DNA from 3 places in the Herbaspirillum sp. 1130 genome. Region 2 is predicted to be linked to each of the others. Evidence: predicted binding sites of a transcription regulator. Region 2 holds the regulator's gene; each other region holds the start of a gene.
What was found. Region 2 encodes FliA, which starts transcription of late flagellar genes. Its sites were predicted from a motif close to CTAAAGTTTNNNNNNNNNNNGCCGNTA; they were not measured.
Positions count from the first base shown of each region.

Region 1: a site for FliA is predicted at 2,177-2,203, ahead of motA (flagellar motor stator protein MotA). Genes of this name have one in related genera too.
Region 3: a site for FliA is predicted at 2,059-2,085, ahead of JOD78_RS16435 (FlxA-like family protein). Genes of this name have one in related genera too.

Region 1 is NZ_JAFICQ010000001.1:1,459,752-1,463,868, reverse strand. It holds gene flhD (flagellar transcriptional regulator FlhD) at 126-443, shown strand; gene flhC (flagellar transcriptional regulator FlhC) at 621-1,235, shown strand; gene JOD78_RS06345 (class I SAM-dependent methyltransferase) at 1,334-2,128, shown strand; gene motA (flagellar motor stator protein MotA) at 2,318-3,178, shown strand; gene motB (flagellar motor protein MotB) at 3,258-4,117, shown strand, end outside.
Region 2 is NZ_JAFICQ010000001.1:160,969-165,085, forward strand. It holds gene flhF (flagellar biosynthesis protein FlhF) at 1-536, shown strand, start outside; gene JOD78_RS00785 (antiactivator of flagellar biosynthesis FleN protein) at 571-1,374, shown strand; gene JOD78_RS00790 (RNA polymerase sigma factor FliA) at 1,380-2,117, shown strand; gene JOD78_RS00795 (flagellar protein FlgN) at 2,246-2,704, opposite strand; gene flgM (flagellar biosynthesis anti-sigma factor FlgM) at 2,736-3,050, opposite strand; gene flgA (flagellar basal body P-ring formation chaperone FlgA) at 3,264-4,001, opposite strand.
Region 3 is NZ_JAFICQ010000003.1:624,471-628,587, forward strand. It holds gene JOD78_RS16425 (ABC transporter substrate-binding protein) at 1-124, shown strand, start outside; gene JOD78_RS16430 (MFS transporter) at 231-1,604, shown strand; gene JOD78_RS16435 (FlxA-like family protein) at 1,647-1,994, opposite strand; gene hppD (4-hydroxyphenylpyruvate dioxygenase) at 2,188-3,303, opposite strand; gene JOD78_RS16445 (Lrp/AsnC family transcriptional regulator) at 3,451-3,969, shown strand.

The DNA.
Region 1 (4,117 bases), 1.3 Mb from region 2:
TTTCCCGCCTGTCCTGCCCCCCTCAGAATTGGCTTGCAGTCAAGTAAATGTAAGCGATTGTAAGCAGCTCGATGCAGCGTTCAGCCGCGTGAGCCGTAGGAAGTACTTACCGAGGTGGGGTGCAAATGAATACCAACGACATGATGGCGGAGATCCGCGATGCCAACCTGAGCTATCTCATGCTGGCGCAGCAAATGATCCGTTCGGACAAACCGACCGCAATCTTCCGTTTGGGTATCAGCGCCGAGATTGCCGATCTGATCGAAGGCTTGTCCAACGTGCAGATCATGAAGCTGGCGGCGACCAACATGATGTTGACCCGTTTCCGTTTCGACGACGGCGCCATCCTCGGCATGCTGACCAACTACAACAAGGACAAGAGCCTGGCGCAGTCACACGCAGCCATCCTGATGGCCTGCCAGCCCGGCGAGCAAATTTCGTAAAACAACAAGACAAAAAGCATGGCCGGCGCGGCCAGGGACAGTCAACGCGCCGGAGGGGAAGACGTTCTACAGAGTTATTCAGTTTCAGTCTTGCATTCATGCCTGAAAGTTCGCCCGCCCGGGGCCGGCGAATTGGGGTCAGGCAGTTTTATTACGAAATCACCGGGGGGTTGCACCATGGCTAAAAAGAGCGTTGTGACAGAGGCGCAGGAAATTCAGTTGGCCATTGAACTGATCAATCTGGGGGCACGCCTCCAGTTGCTGGAATCGGAAACCTCGCTGTCGCGCGAGCGACTGCTGAAGCTGTACAAGGAATTGAAGGGGGTCTCGCCACCCAAGGGCATGCTGCCGTTCTCGACGGACTGGTTCATCACCTGGCAGCCCAATATCCATTCTTCGCTGTTCATCAACATTCACCGCTACCTGATCGAGCATGCCCGCATCAGTGGCATCGAGGCCGTCATGAAGGCCTACAAGCTCTACCTGGAGCAGGTCGGCTACAACGATGCCGGCGAGCCGGTGCTGTCGCTGACCCGTGCCTGGACGCTGGTGCGCTTCTTCGAAAGCAAGATGCTCATGACCACGCCTTGCTGCAAGTGCCACGGCCACTTCGTGGTGCATCGCCTGGACCTGCATCAGGACTACCTGTGCGGCCTGTGCCACATGCCCTCGCGCGCCGGCAAGACCAAGAAGGCCAAGGATGCGGTCATCATGGGTCTGGTCGAAGGCGCCATGCCGGTTGCTGCTTCCGCGCCGCTGGGCACCGAGCCGGTGCTGGCCGCCGTGGCCTGAGCCGGAACAGGGATGTACCGATGCCTTGCTGCTGGCGAGCAGCAGGGCGGTAATGGGCCAGGGTGTTCAACCAAAAAAGAATAAGGCCGATTGCCTCGATGTCCGAACCTGAGAATCACCCCGGTGCCGGGCGCAGGCCCCTGTGGCAGGCGCCGGCCATCCAGGCCTTGCTGCTGTTCGTGCTGGGCCTGATCGGTGCCAACGTGCTGGACGTGCTGTTCCAGCGCGCCGGTCTCGCTCCTCTTTCCCCCCTCCAGACTTCCCTGCTGCATGGCGTGATCGCTGCGCTGCTGGCACGACTGCGCCGCATGGCCGCGTGGTGGTGGCTGATCCTGCTGGTGTTCCCGCTGGCGGCGTTGGGCGTGGGTCAGTTGCACCTGCCGTCGTGGGTGTTCCTGGCGGTGTTCCTCTTCATGCTGGTGCTGTTCTGGTCGACCTTTCGCAGCCAGGTGCCGTTCTACCCTTCCGGGCAGACTGCCTGGGATGCGGTGGCGGGTCTCTTGCCCGAGGGGCGGCCGATCCGTTTCATGGATATCGGCAGTGGCCTGGGCGGTGCCGTGCTGGACCTGTCGCGCCGCCGGCCCGAGAGTGAATTCACCGGCATCGAGATCGCGCCATTGCCGTGGCTGGTGAGCCGGCTGCGGGCGGCACTGGCGGGCAATCGCTGCCGCTTCGTGCGCGGCGACTACCTGCTGCTGGATTTTGGTGACTATGACGTGGTGTTTGCCTATCTGTCACCGGCGGCGATGGAGGCGCTGTGGCACAAGGCGCGCGCCGAGATGAAGCCGGGGACACTGCTTCTGAGCTACGAATTTCATATCCCCGGTACCACCCCGGATGTGGTGGTCGAACCGGAGCACGGGGGCAGGGTGCTGCACGGATGGCGCATGTGAGGCGACACAGGTAAAGAGACCCTTTACAGGGGCTGCGAGACGCGACGTATCAAGTTTGCGCCAATTCAGCCGTAAATCGAAAAGGAAGGGCGTTTTTCGGATATGTATTCCCCCATTTGCTTGACTGGAATACCTGTAATCTGACGAACGTGAAAATACACTCAACGCCACAGGGACGGGAGTAGGCACTTGCTAGTCATCATTGGATATATCGTGGTCATGGGGTCCGTCTTCGGCGGCTTTGCCCTGTCGGGCGGCCACCTGGGGGCACTGTTCCAGCCACTCGAACTGCTCATGATCGGCGGCGCCGCCGCCGGCGCTTTCCTGGTCGGTAACAACACCAAGGCCATCAAGGCCACCATGAAGGCTTTGCCGACAGTCTTCAAGGGCAGCACCTACACCAAGGCGCTGTACATGGAGCTGATGGCGCTGCTGTTCGAGATCCTCACCAAATCCCGTAAAGAGGGTTTGATGTCGATCGAAGGCGACATCGAAGAGCCGGAAAGCAGCCCCATCTTCAGCAAGTACCCTGGCGTGCTGGCCGATCATCACCTGATCGAGTTCATGACCGATTACCTGCGCCTGATGGTGTCGGGCAACATGGATGCGTTCCAGATTGAAAACCTGATGGACAACGAAATCGAGACCCACCATCACGAGGGCGAGATTCCGGTGCACTGCATCGCCAAGCTGGGCGACGGCATGCCGGCCTTCGGTATCGTGGCGGCGGTGATGGGCGTGGTGCACACCATGGAGTCGGTGGGTATCCCTCCCTCCGAGCTGGGCATGCTGATCGCACACGCGCTGGTTGGTACCTTCCTCGGTATTCTGCTGGCCTACGGTTTCGTGGGCCCGCTCTCCAGTTTGCTGGAACAGAAGCTGCACGAATCGACCAAGATCTACCAGTGCGTGAAGGTGACGTTGCTGGCGAGCCTGAATGGCTACGCGCCGGCACTGTCGATCGAATTCGGCCGCAAGGTCCTGTTCTCGACCGAACGTCCGACCTTCCTCGAGCTGGAAGAACACGTCAAGCAGGCCAAGGGCAAGTAAGCGGTCAGCAGGCCGGCCAGGGGAGGCCGGCAGGCAGGTCGATTCACACAGACATCAGTATTGAAGCAGGAGCACAGGCATGGCCGACGAAGGTCTACGTCCCATTATCGTCAAGCGGATCAAGAAAGGCGGCGGGGGTCACCATGGTGGCGCCTGGAAGATTGCGTACGCCGACTTCGTGACTGCGATGATGGCCTTCTTCCTGCTGATGTGGCTGCTGGGATCGACCGCCAAAGGCGACCTGAACGGTATTGCCGAATACTTCAAGACGCCGCTGAAGGTGGCCATGGCCGGTGGTTCCGGCAGTGGTGATGCCAACACGGTGCTGCCCGGCGGCGGCAAGGATCTGACCCGCCAGGACGGCCAGCTGCGCAAGGGCGAGAACGATGTGGTCTCGCGCAAGCAGAACCTGAAACAGGCACAGCAGGAGCTGGAGCGCGCCGAGCGCACCCGGCTGGAAGAACTGAAGTCGCGCCTGGAAAAGGCCATCGATTCCAATCCGACCTTGAAGCAGTTCAAGAACCAGCTGTTGATCGACATTACCTCGGAAGGCCTGCGCATCCAGATCGTGGACGAAAAGAACCGTCCCATGTTTGCCCTGGCCAGTGCACAGCTGCAGCCCTACACCAAGGAAATCCTGCACGAGATCGGCCGCACATTGAACGACGTGCCCAACAAGATCAGCCTGTCCGGCCACACCGATGCCACGCCTTATTCGCGCGGCGAGAAGGGCTACAGCAACTGGGAACTGTCGGCTGACCGCGCCAATGCCTCGCGCCGCGAACTCATTACCGGCGGCATGGACGAATCGAAGGTGCTGCGGGTGGTGGGCCTGTCCTCGGCAGTGCTCCTGGACAAGGAAGATCCGTTCAACCCGATCAACCGCCGCATCAGCATCATCGTCATGAACAAGAAGGCGGAAGAACTGGTGGAAAAGGA
Region 2 (4,117 bases):
ACGGCAAGATCCTTGGCGTGATGGTGCACTCGGTCAAGGATGAGACCGACTTGCGCATCGCCCTGGAAGAACTCAAAGGCAAGCACACCGTACTGATCGACACCGCCGGTGTCGGCCAGCGCGACCAGATGGTGGCCGAGCAGGACGCCATGCTGGCCGGTGCCGGCGTGGACATCAAGCGCCTGCTGTGCCTGAATGCCACCGCCACCGGCGGTACGCTCAATGAAGTGGTACATGCCTATTCCAGCTCCGGGCTGGCCGGCTGCATCATCACCAAGCTGGACGAAGCCGCCACCATCGGCAACGTGCTGGATGTGGTGATCCGCCACAAGCTCAACCTGCATTACGTGGCCAATGGCCAGCGCGTGCCCGAAGACCTGCATGTGGCCAACAAGCTCTACCTGGCCGACCGTGCCTTCAAGCAGAAGCGTGAAACCGCCCCTTTCGAATTCCAGGAAGGTGAGTTGCCGGGCGTGATCGGTCCTACTGCCATGTCCATGAATGACCGGGGACTGCGTGAGGTGAGCTTTGGCTAGTTACGATATCGACCAGGCAGCAGGGCTGCGCCGGATGCTGGAGCGTCCGGTGCCCAGGCTGTTCACCTTCTTCTCGGTGCTGGGTGAGGAAGAGAAGAGTGCCATGCTCATCAATCTGGCGGCGTCCCTGTCGCAGGCCAAGCACAGCGTGCTGGTGGTGGATGGCGACGTTGCCACGACCGGTCTGCTGACCCGCATCGGCCTGCGTCACGACGTGGCGACGCTGCAGGAAGTGGCGCGGATGGAGCGTCCCATGGCGGAAGCCACACGGCTCCTGCCGGAAGGTTTTTCGATGGCGCGCATCGCCCGCCGCAGCGTGCCCTCGGCGACCGATCCGCATGCCGGCCGTCTGGCGGAGATCTTCGACAGCCTCATCGAGCAGGCCGAGATTACGCTCGTCAATGGCGTGCTGGCGCGCGACCTGTCGCTGCCGGTGCCGACCATGGAAATGGGCGAGATCGTGATCCAGGTCTCGACCACGGCGTCTTCCATCAAGGCGGCCTATGTGCTGCTGAAGAGCTTGAGCGACCGCATCGGCCGCCGTCCCTTCAGTCTCATCGTCAACGATGCCACCGAAGCCGAAGCCCGTACCGTCTACGCCAACATGGCCCAGGCGGCCAGCCGCTACCTGGCGGCGCAGCTCAATTTCATCGGCGCGATTCCGGCGGATGACCATATTCGCCGCGCCACCGGACAGGGGCGGGCGGTGATGGACGTGTTTCCCTTCGCCGGTGCCGCGCTGGCTTTCCAGCGCCTGTCCAAGCGCTTCACGGCCGGTCCGGATGCGGCTCGCAGCAGCTACGGGATGGCCACCGACGGTGCCAGTCTGGGAGTGTGACGTGCATGTATAACGTCAAGGGAAAAAAGGGCAAGAACGACGTACTGGAGCAGCATGCGCCGCTGGTCAAGAAACTGGCGCATCAGCTCAAGGCCAAGCTGCCCCCCAGCGTAGAGGTGGACGACCTGATCCAGGCCGGCATGATGGGCTTGCTCGACGCCGTCAACCGCTACGAGGAAACCCATGGCGCGCAGTTCGAGACCTACGCCGTGCAGCGCATCCGTGGTGCCATGCTGGATGAGCTGCGCAGCAGCGACTGGCTGCCGCGCAGCATCCGCCAGAATGCGCGCAAGGTGGAAGAAGCCATGCAGTCCCTGCTGCAGCAACTGGGCCGTCAGCCGCAAGAAGCAGAAGTGGCGCAGCACATGAAGATCAGCCTGGCCGAGTATCAGTCGCTGCTGACCGACTGCGGCGGCCACCAGTTGATCTATTACGAAGATTTTCACGACGACGATGGCGGCCACGAACACTTCCTGGACCGCTACCAGACCGGTGACGGCGATGATGATCCGCTGCAGAGCCTGATCAATGGCGGTTTCCGTGAAGCCGTGGTGGATTCCATCAAGGCCTTGCCCGAGCGTGAGCAGATCCTGATGGCGCTGTACTACGAGCAGGAAATGAACCTCAAGGAAATCGGCGCCGTCATGGGCGTTTCCGAATCGCGCGTGTGCCAGTTGCACAGCCAGGCGATCTCGCGCATGCGTTCGTATCTGCGCGAGCATTCCTGGAGCGGGGTGGCCTGAGGCTGCCTGCCTTCAGGGCGCAGATCCGAGAGAGGACGCAGGACGCGTTAACGACAAAGCCCGGCAAATGCCGGGCTTTTTGTTGATGCGATCTTGCTGTGCTTCCGTGAGCGGGAGGCGGCTGAAACTTATACCACGCCCAGACGGCGTCCCGAGGACCGGATGCTGTTCTGGCCGTCCGGGCCATAGAAATTGCCGGTGCCGGTCTTGCCCTGCAGGATGGTCAGGGCGCTCTGATTGATGGACAGCTTCTTGCCGATCAGCAGGCCATTGACGCGGTTCAGTTCCTTGGCGTCCTGCGCCAGTTCGAACAGGCTGGCCCAGATCTCGCGGTCAGCGTCGCCGGCTTGCTCATTCATCCACTGTTGCATGCCGCTTTCATCTGCACTGTAGCCGAGGCTGCCCAGCAGCGCATGGCGATTGCCGGCCAGCGTGGACATTTCAGCAACGATGGCGGCCTTTTCGGTAATGATGTCGGTCAGGCCTTCGGCGGTGGCTTCCGCCAGCAGTGCCTGTTCCTGGCTCAGTTTTTCCACCAGGCGCGACAGCGCGGCGTGTTCCAGGGACAGGTTGCTGGCCGGATTCATGCGAAAGATCCTCTGAGCGGTAAAACGGGAATCAGGCCGGGCGGGCGCTGATGAGATTCTTGACGGTATCGATCACGCCGTCGGCGATCTTGTCGGCATCGATCTGGAAAGTGCCGTTGGCGATGGCCGCTTTCAGCTTTTCCACTTTTTCGGCATTGAAACCGCCGTTTTTGGTGTCCTTGGTTTCCAGCGCCTGATAGGTGCTGGACAAGCGCACGCTGTCCGAAGCCGCTTTGGTGGCGGCCGGGTCGGTGCCCGCAGGATTGGCGGCAGTCGTGTTGCGGGTCTGCGTTTGCGTCTGCTCGGTGTTGAGGGCAGCAGATTTGAGGGCGTCGTTAACGTTCACGGCAGTATTCCTTGTAGGGTGGGGGCGCTTCGCACCCGCCTGTCGTATGGATTATCGACCAGTTCTGGGCAAACTTTAACATTCCCGCACCTGAATTAAGCTGAATTCGGGTACTTTTCTTCACATTCCTGTCCGGGCGATCCGCTGCGTTTCGCGCGGGACTTGCCCTGCGGGAAATTGCTTCATATCAATAGAGAAACCGGGGCCACCGGCTCAATAGTTGATTTCCAGAATCCCGCCCGCTTTGGCAATACCGCTCACCACTTGGCCGGCCGCCGTCCGGGCCTGGGCCATCTGGCCTTCGTTGGCAGTGGTCAGGGCGCGCGCTTCGGTGGAAATCTGGAAGCCCGGGCCGATCGATACGACCCGTACCGCCTGGCCTTGCTGCACCACGCGCTGGTTGCGGATGGTGTCGAGGCGCAGCGGCGTACCGGCGCGCAGCGACATGTTGGCGACGCGGCCGATGACCTGTGATTCTTCGGTGATCACGCCGCTGGGCAGCGCCGACATGTCGCCGCGAATGCGTGTGATGTCGCTGGCGCTGATGGTCTGGCCCTGGGCCAGCGGGACCGCGGCGACCAGGTAATCCGAGATCACCTGCACGTTGGCGCGCAGGTAGATGGTCCAGGGGGAGGGGGCCACGCACTTGATGCCGACCGTGGTGCGGCCGAACAGGCGGCCACCATTGGGCATGAAGGCTTGCGGTTCAAGGCAGGCCGCCAGCGTCAGGCGTGCATCGGCGGGATCGATGGTGACCGTGACGCTGCCGGGCAAGCCCGAGGTCTGGCTTTTCAGGAATTGCTCCGCCACGTGTTGCAAGGCTTGCAAGTCCTGCTTTTGGGGGGAGTTGGGGTCGTTCTGGGCGAGCGCAGGCGCAGTCGCCCCCAGGCCGGCTGCCAGCAAGGACAGGACGGCGAAAGTGCGGCGCAGGGCGCGGAAAGCGTGTTTCATTTTGTGCAACTTGCCCGCAGGGCATAGGCGAATCTTGGCACTCATGGTACGTCGCGCGCGCGAGGTCAAAAGGGCAAACAGGGGAGGCTTTTCTCTCTTTATCGCCCCTTAGAGTT
Region 3 (4,117 bases), on a different contig from region 2:
CGCGCTGGAAAAGGACGGCGAGATCGACGCCATGTGGACCAAGTGGTTCGGTCCCAAGACCAAGTTCAATATTCCTCGCGACAAGAAGCTGACGCCCATTTCGGCATTCCGCCAGGCGGGCTGACGGCATCATTCGATCCGGGTGCTGCGGCGTCCGTTTCCTTGCTTGGTTTTCCTCGCGCACGGACAGAGCAACAGAGCAATAGAGAACAGAGCGACAGAGCAGGTTCATGGCAGTTACTTCCGCATCGTCTTCCACTTCCCCCGATCATCATGACGGCCTGCCGCCGCGCCAGCGGCTGCTGGCCATTGCCACGGTGGTGCTGGGCCTGAGCATCGCGGTGCTCGACGGCTCCATCGCCAATCTGGCGTTGCCGGTCATGGCCACCGACCTGAAAGCCAGCGATGCAGATGCCATCTGGGTCATCAACAGCTACCAGATCGCCATGGCGGTGTGCCTGCTGCCGCTGGCCTCGCTGGGCGAAGTGATCGGCTACCGGCGCGTCTACCTGGGCGGCTTGTTCCTGTTCACCCTGGCCTCGCTGGCCTGCGCGGCCAGCGGCGACATGCTGCAACTGAGCCTGGCGCGGGTGCTGCAGGGGCTGGGGGCGGCTGGCATCCTGTCGGTCAATACCGCGCTGATCCGCTTCATCTATCCGGCCCGGCAGCTGGGCCGGGCCATCGGCTACAACGCGCTGGTGGCCGGGACCGGCAATGCGCTGGGGCCCACCGTGGCCGGAGTCATCCTGCATCTGGGCTCGTGGCACTGGCTGTTCCTCATCAACATCCCGCTCGGGCTGGCGGCGCTGGCCGTGGGCAGCCGCGCCTTGCCGTTCAATCCCTTGTCGGCCCGCCGTTTCGATCGTCAGTCGGCGCTGCTGTGCATGGCCTTCATCGGCTTGCTGCTCTACACCATCGATGCCATCGGCCACCTGCAAGGCGGCTGGGTGGTGGCGGGCTGCGCGCTGCTGACCGCCATCAGCCTGGCATTGCTGCTCAAGCTGCAGTCGCCGAGCGCGCCCATGCTGCCGCTGGACCTGCTGCGCATCCCCTTGTTTGCCTTGTCGATCGGGACCTCGTTCTGCTCCTTTGCAGCGCAGATGGCGGTCTTCGTGATGTTGCCCTTCATGCTGCAGAATCATCTGGGTATGGGCGCCGCGCGTGCGGGCATGCTGCTGACGGCCTGGCCGGTGGCTGTTGCGCTGACCGGCGTGGTGGCCGGCAAGCTGTCGGACCGCGTCGCTGCGGGTTTGCTGGGGGGGATCGGGCTGGCCGTGATGTGCCTGGGATTGCTGGCCTTGCTGACGGTGGACCGCAGCACGCCCGATGGCCTGATGCTGTCCATGTTTGCGGTGTGCGGTATCGGCTTCGGACTGTTCCAGTCGCCCAACAACCGCACCATGATCAGTGCCGCGCCGCGTGAACGGACCGGCGGAGCCAGCGGCATGCTGGGCACGGCACGCCTGACCGGGCAGACCGTGGGGGCGTCGGTGGTGGCGATGCTGATGGGGTTCTCGGGCTCGCCGTATGCGCTGGTCCTGTGCTTTGCCGCCGCCCTGGCGGGCGCGGCCAGCCTGGTCAGCCTGTCGCGGCTGCGTTATTGAGCGGGAGGACCGGGCAGGGCGTTGAGACCGGGTTTGCCGGGCTTACAGCGCCGGTGCCACCGTCTCGCCGTGCGCATGCTGGTGCGCGGCATGGGCCGCCACGGAGAGCGCCATGCTGAGATAGTTTTCGCTGCGGCGGCGCTGCTGCGCCTGCTGCTGTTCCAGCGCAAACAATTGCTGGTAGAGATTGCGGATCTGCTGCTGCAGCAACTGGCGCTGCTGCTTGCCATCCCGGTTGCCCGGGAAACGCGCCAGGGACTGCGCCTGCTGCTGCAGGAGCAGGATGCGATGGCTCAATTGCGCCACCAGCTCGGCGGGGTCATGGTCCAGCGTGTCTGCCACTGCGACTTCGGCGTGGGCAGGTTGTTCTTGTTCATACGCGACGTTCATGCGAACTCCAGCCCAAAGGGGCGCAAGGATTGCAAGGGGACTGCGATAGTGCCTTCGCTTTGTTTTACGGCAGCCACGCGGACATCTTGAGCCACGGAAAGTAAAAAAAGTAAAGGCGCAGTCCCGTAAAGGGTGCTGCGCCTTCGACATGCGGGCGGCCTCAGGGCGGCCCGCAGTGGCTTCGGTCAGGGGATCAGATCACGCCACGGCGCATCTGGTCCAGCTCGATGGATTCGAACAGGGCCTTGAAATTGCCCTCGCCGAAGCCGTCATTGCCCTTGCGCTGGATGATTTCATAGAACACCGGCCCGATCAGGTTCTGCGTGAAGATCTGCAGCAGCAGGCCCTGGCCATCGGTGGGCGCGCCGTCGATCAGGATCTTCAGTTCACGCAAGGCAGCCAGGTCTTCGCCATGGCCGGGGATGCGGCGTTCCACCAGGTCATAGTAGGTGGCGATGGTGTCCTGCAGCGGCACGCCGCGGGCGTAGAGGGCACGCACGGTCTGGTAGATGTCGTCGGTGCCCAGGGCGATGTGCTGGATGCCTTCGCCGTTGTACTGCTTGATGAATTCCTCGATCTGCGACTTGTCGTCGGCACTCTCGTTGATGGGGATGCGGATCTTGCCACAGGGGCTGGTCATGGCGCGCGAACGCAGGCCGGTGACCTTGCCCTCGATGTCGAAATACTTGATCTCGCGGAAATTGAACAGGCGCGTATAGAACGACGACCAGGTATCCATCGCGCCGCGCATGACGTTGTGGGTCAGGTGGTCGATGTAGGTCAGGCCCACGCCCTTGGGATTGCGCTCCACGTTCGGGAAGAACTGGAAGTCGACGTCATAGATGGAGCCATTGTCGCCATAGCGGTCCACCAGATAGAGCAGCGAGCCGCCGATGCCGCGAATGGCAGGAATGTTCAGTTCCATCGGGCCCAGCTTGGCTTCCACGCCTTCGGCACCGAGTTCGAGTGCACGTTTGTACACATGGGCCGCATCCTTGACGCGGAAGGCCATGGCGTTCACCGAAGCCCCGTGCACCTGGGCGAAGGCGGCGGCATTGCTGCCGGGTTCGCCGTTGAGGATGAAGTTGATCTGGCCCTGGCGATACAGGGTCACATTCTTGGAGCGGTGGCGCGCCACGGCGGTGAAGCCCATCAGCTCCAGCACGGCGGCAATGCCGGCCGGGTCGGCGGCGGTGTACTCGACGAACTCGAAGCCATCGGTGCCCATGGGATTGTCGAACAGGTCGCCGCTGGCGCGGGCAGGGGAATTGGCGGCTGCGGTGGCGAACTGGGTGTCTGCGTGGCCCATCTGGTGTCTCCTCGTGTGGGGAGGGCCGGCAAGCGCGGCCCATGCGAGGAGTTTATTGCGTCAAGACTGCAATTTGTGATTGTTTTTTGCGCGATATATTAGATAATATGCACAAATAATTCTTAAATATGAACTTTGGAGAGACAAATGAGCATCATCAACGTGGACCGCTACGACCTGGCCTTGCTGACCGAACTGCAGCGAGATGGCCATATTACCAATAGCGCCCTCGGTCTGAAAGTCCACCTGTCCACTTCGCAGATCAGCCGCCGCGTGCAGCGGCTGGAAGAAGCCCATGTCATCGAACGCTACACCGCCGTGCTGGACCCGGCCGTGGTCGGTCTGGGCGTGACCGCGTTCACCACCGTGACCCTGGACCGCCAGGGCGAAACCCGAGGCGAACTCTTCGAGAAGGCCGTGGAAACGATGCCGGAGGTGACCGAATGTTTCTCCGTCACGGGCGAGGGCGATTATATCCTGCGCATCGTGGCCCCCGACCTGGCGGCCTTCTCTGAATTCATGATGACGCGCCTGCTGCGCCTGCCGGGCGTGACCAACGTCAAGTCCAACATCACCCTCAAAAAGGTCAAGCAGTCCCATGAACTGCCGCTGGAACACGTGATGCAGCCGGTGAAGTCGCGCCAGCGCATCCGCTTCTCGCAGTGAGGCTTCAAAAAGCATGATGCCCTTATTCAATGATTGGATGCCTCAATCATTGAATAATCGAATGATGCTTTTTATCAGGCTTTTCTCCGTTTCTGATCCGGCTCAGGAATTCAAAAGCAATCGCCGGAGTGCCGCCCCGTCAGCGCAG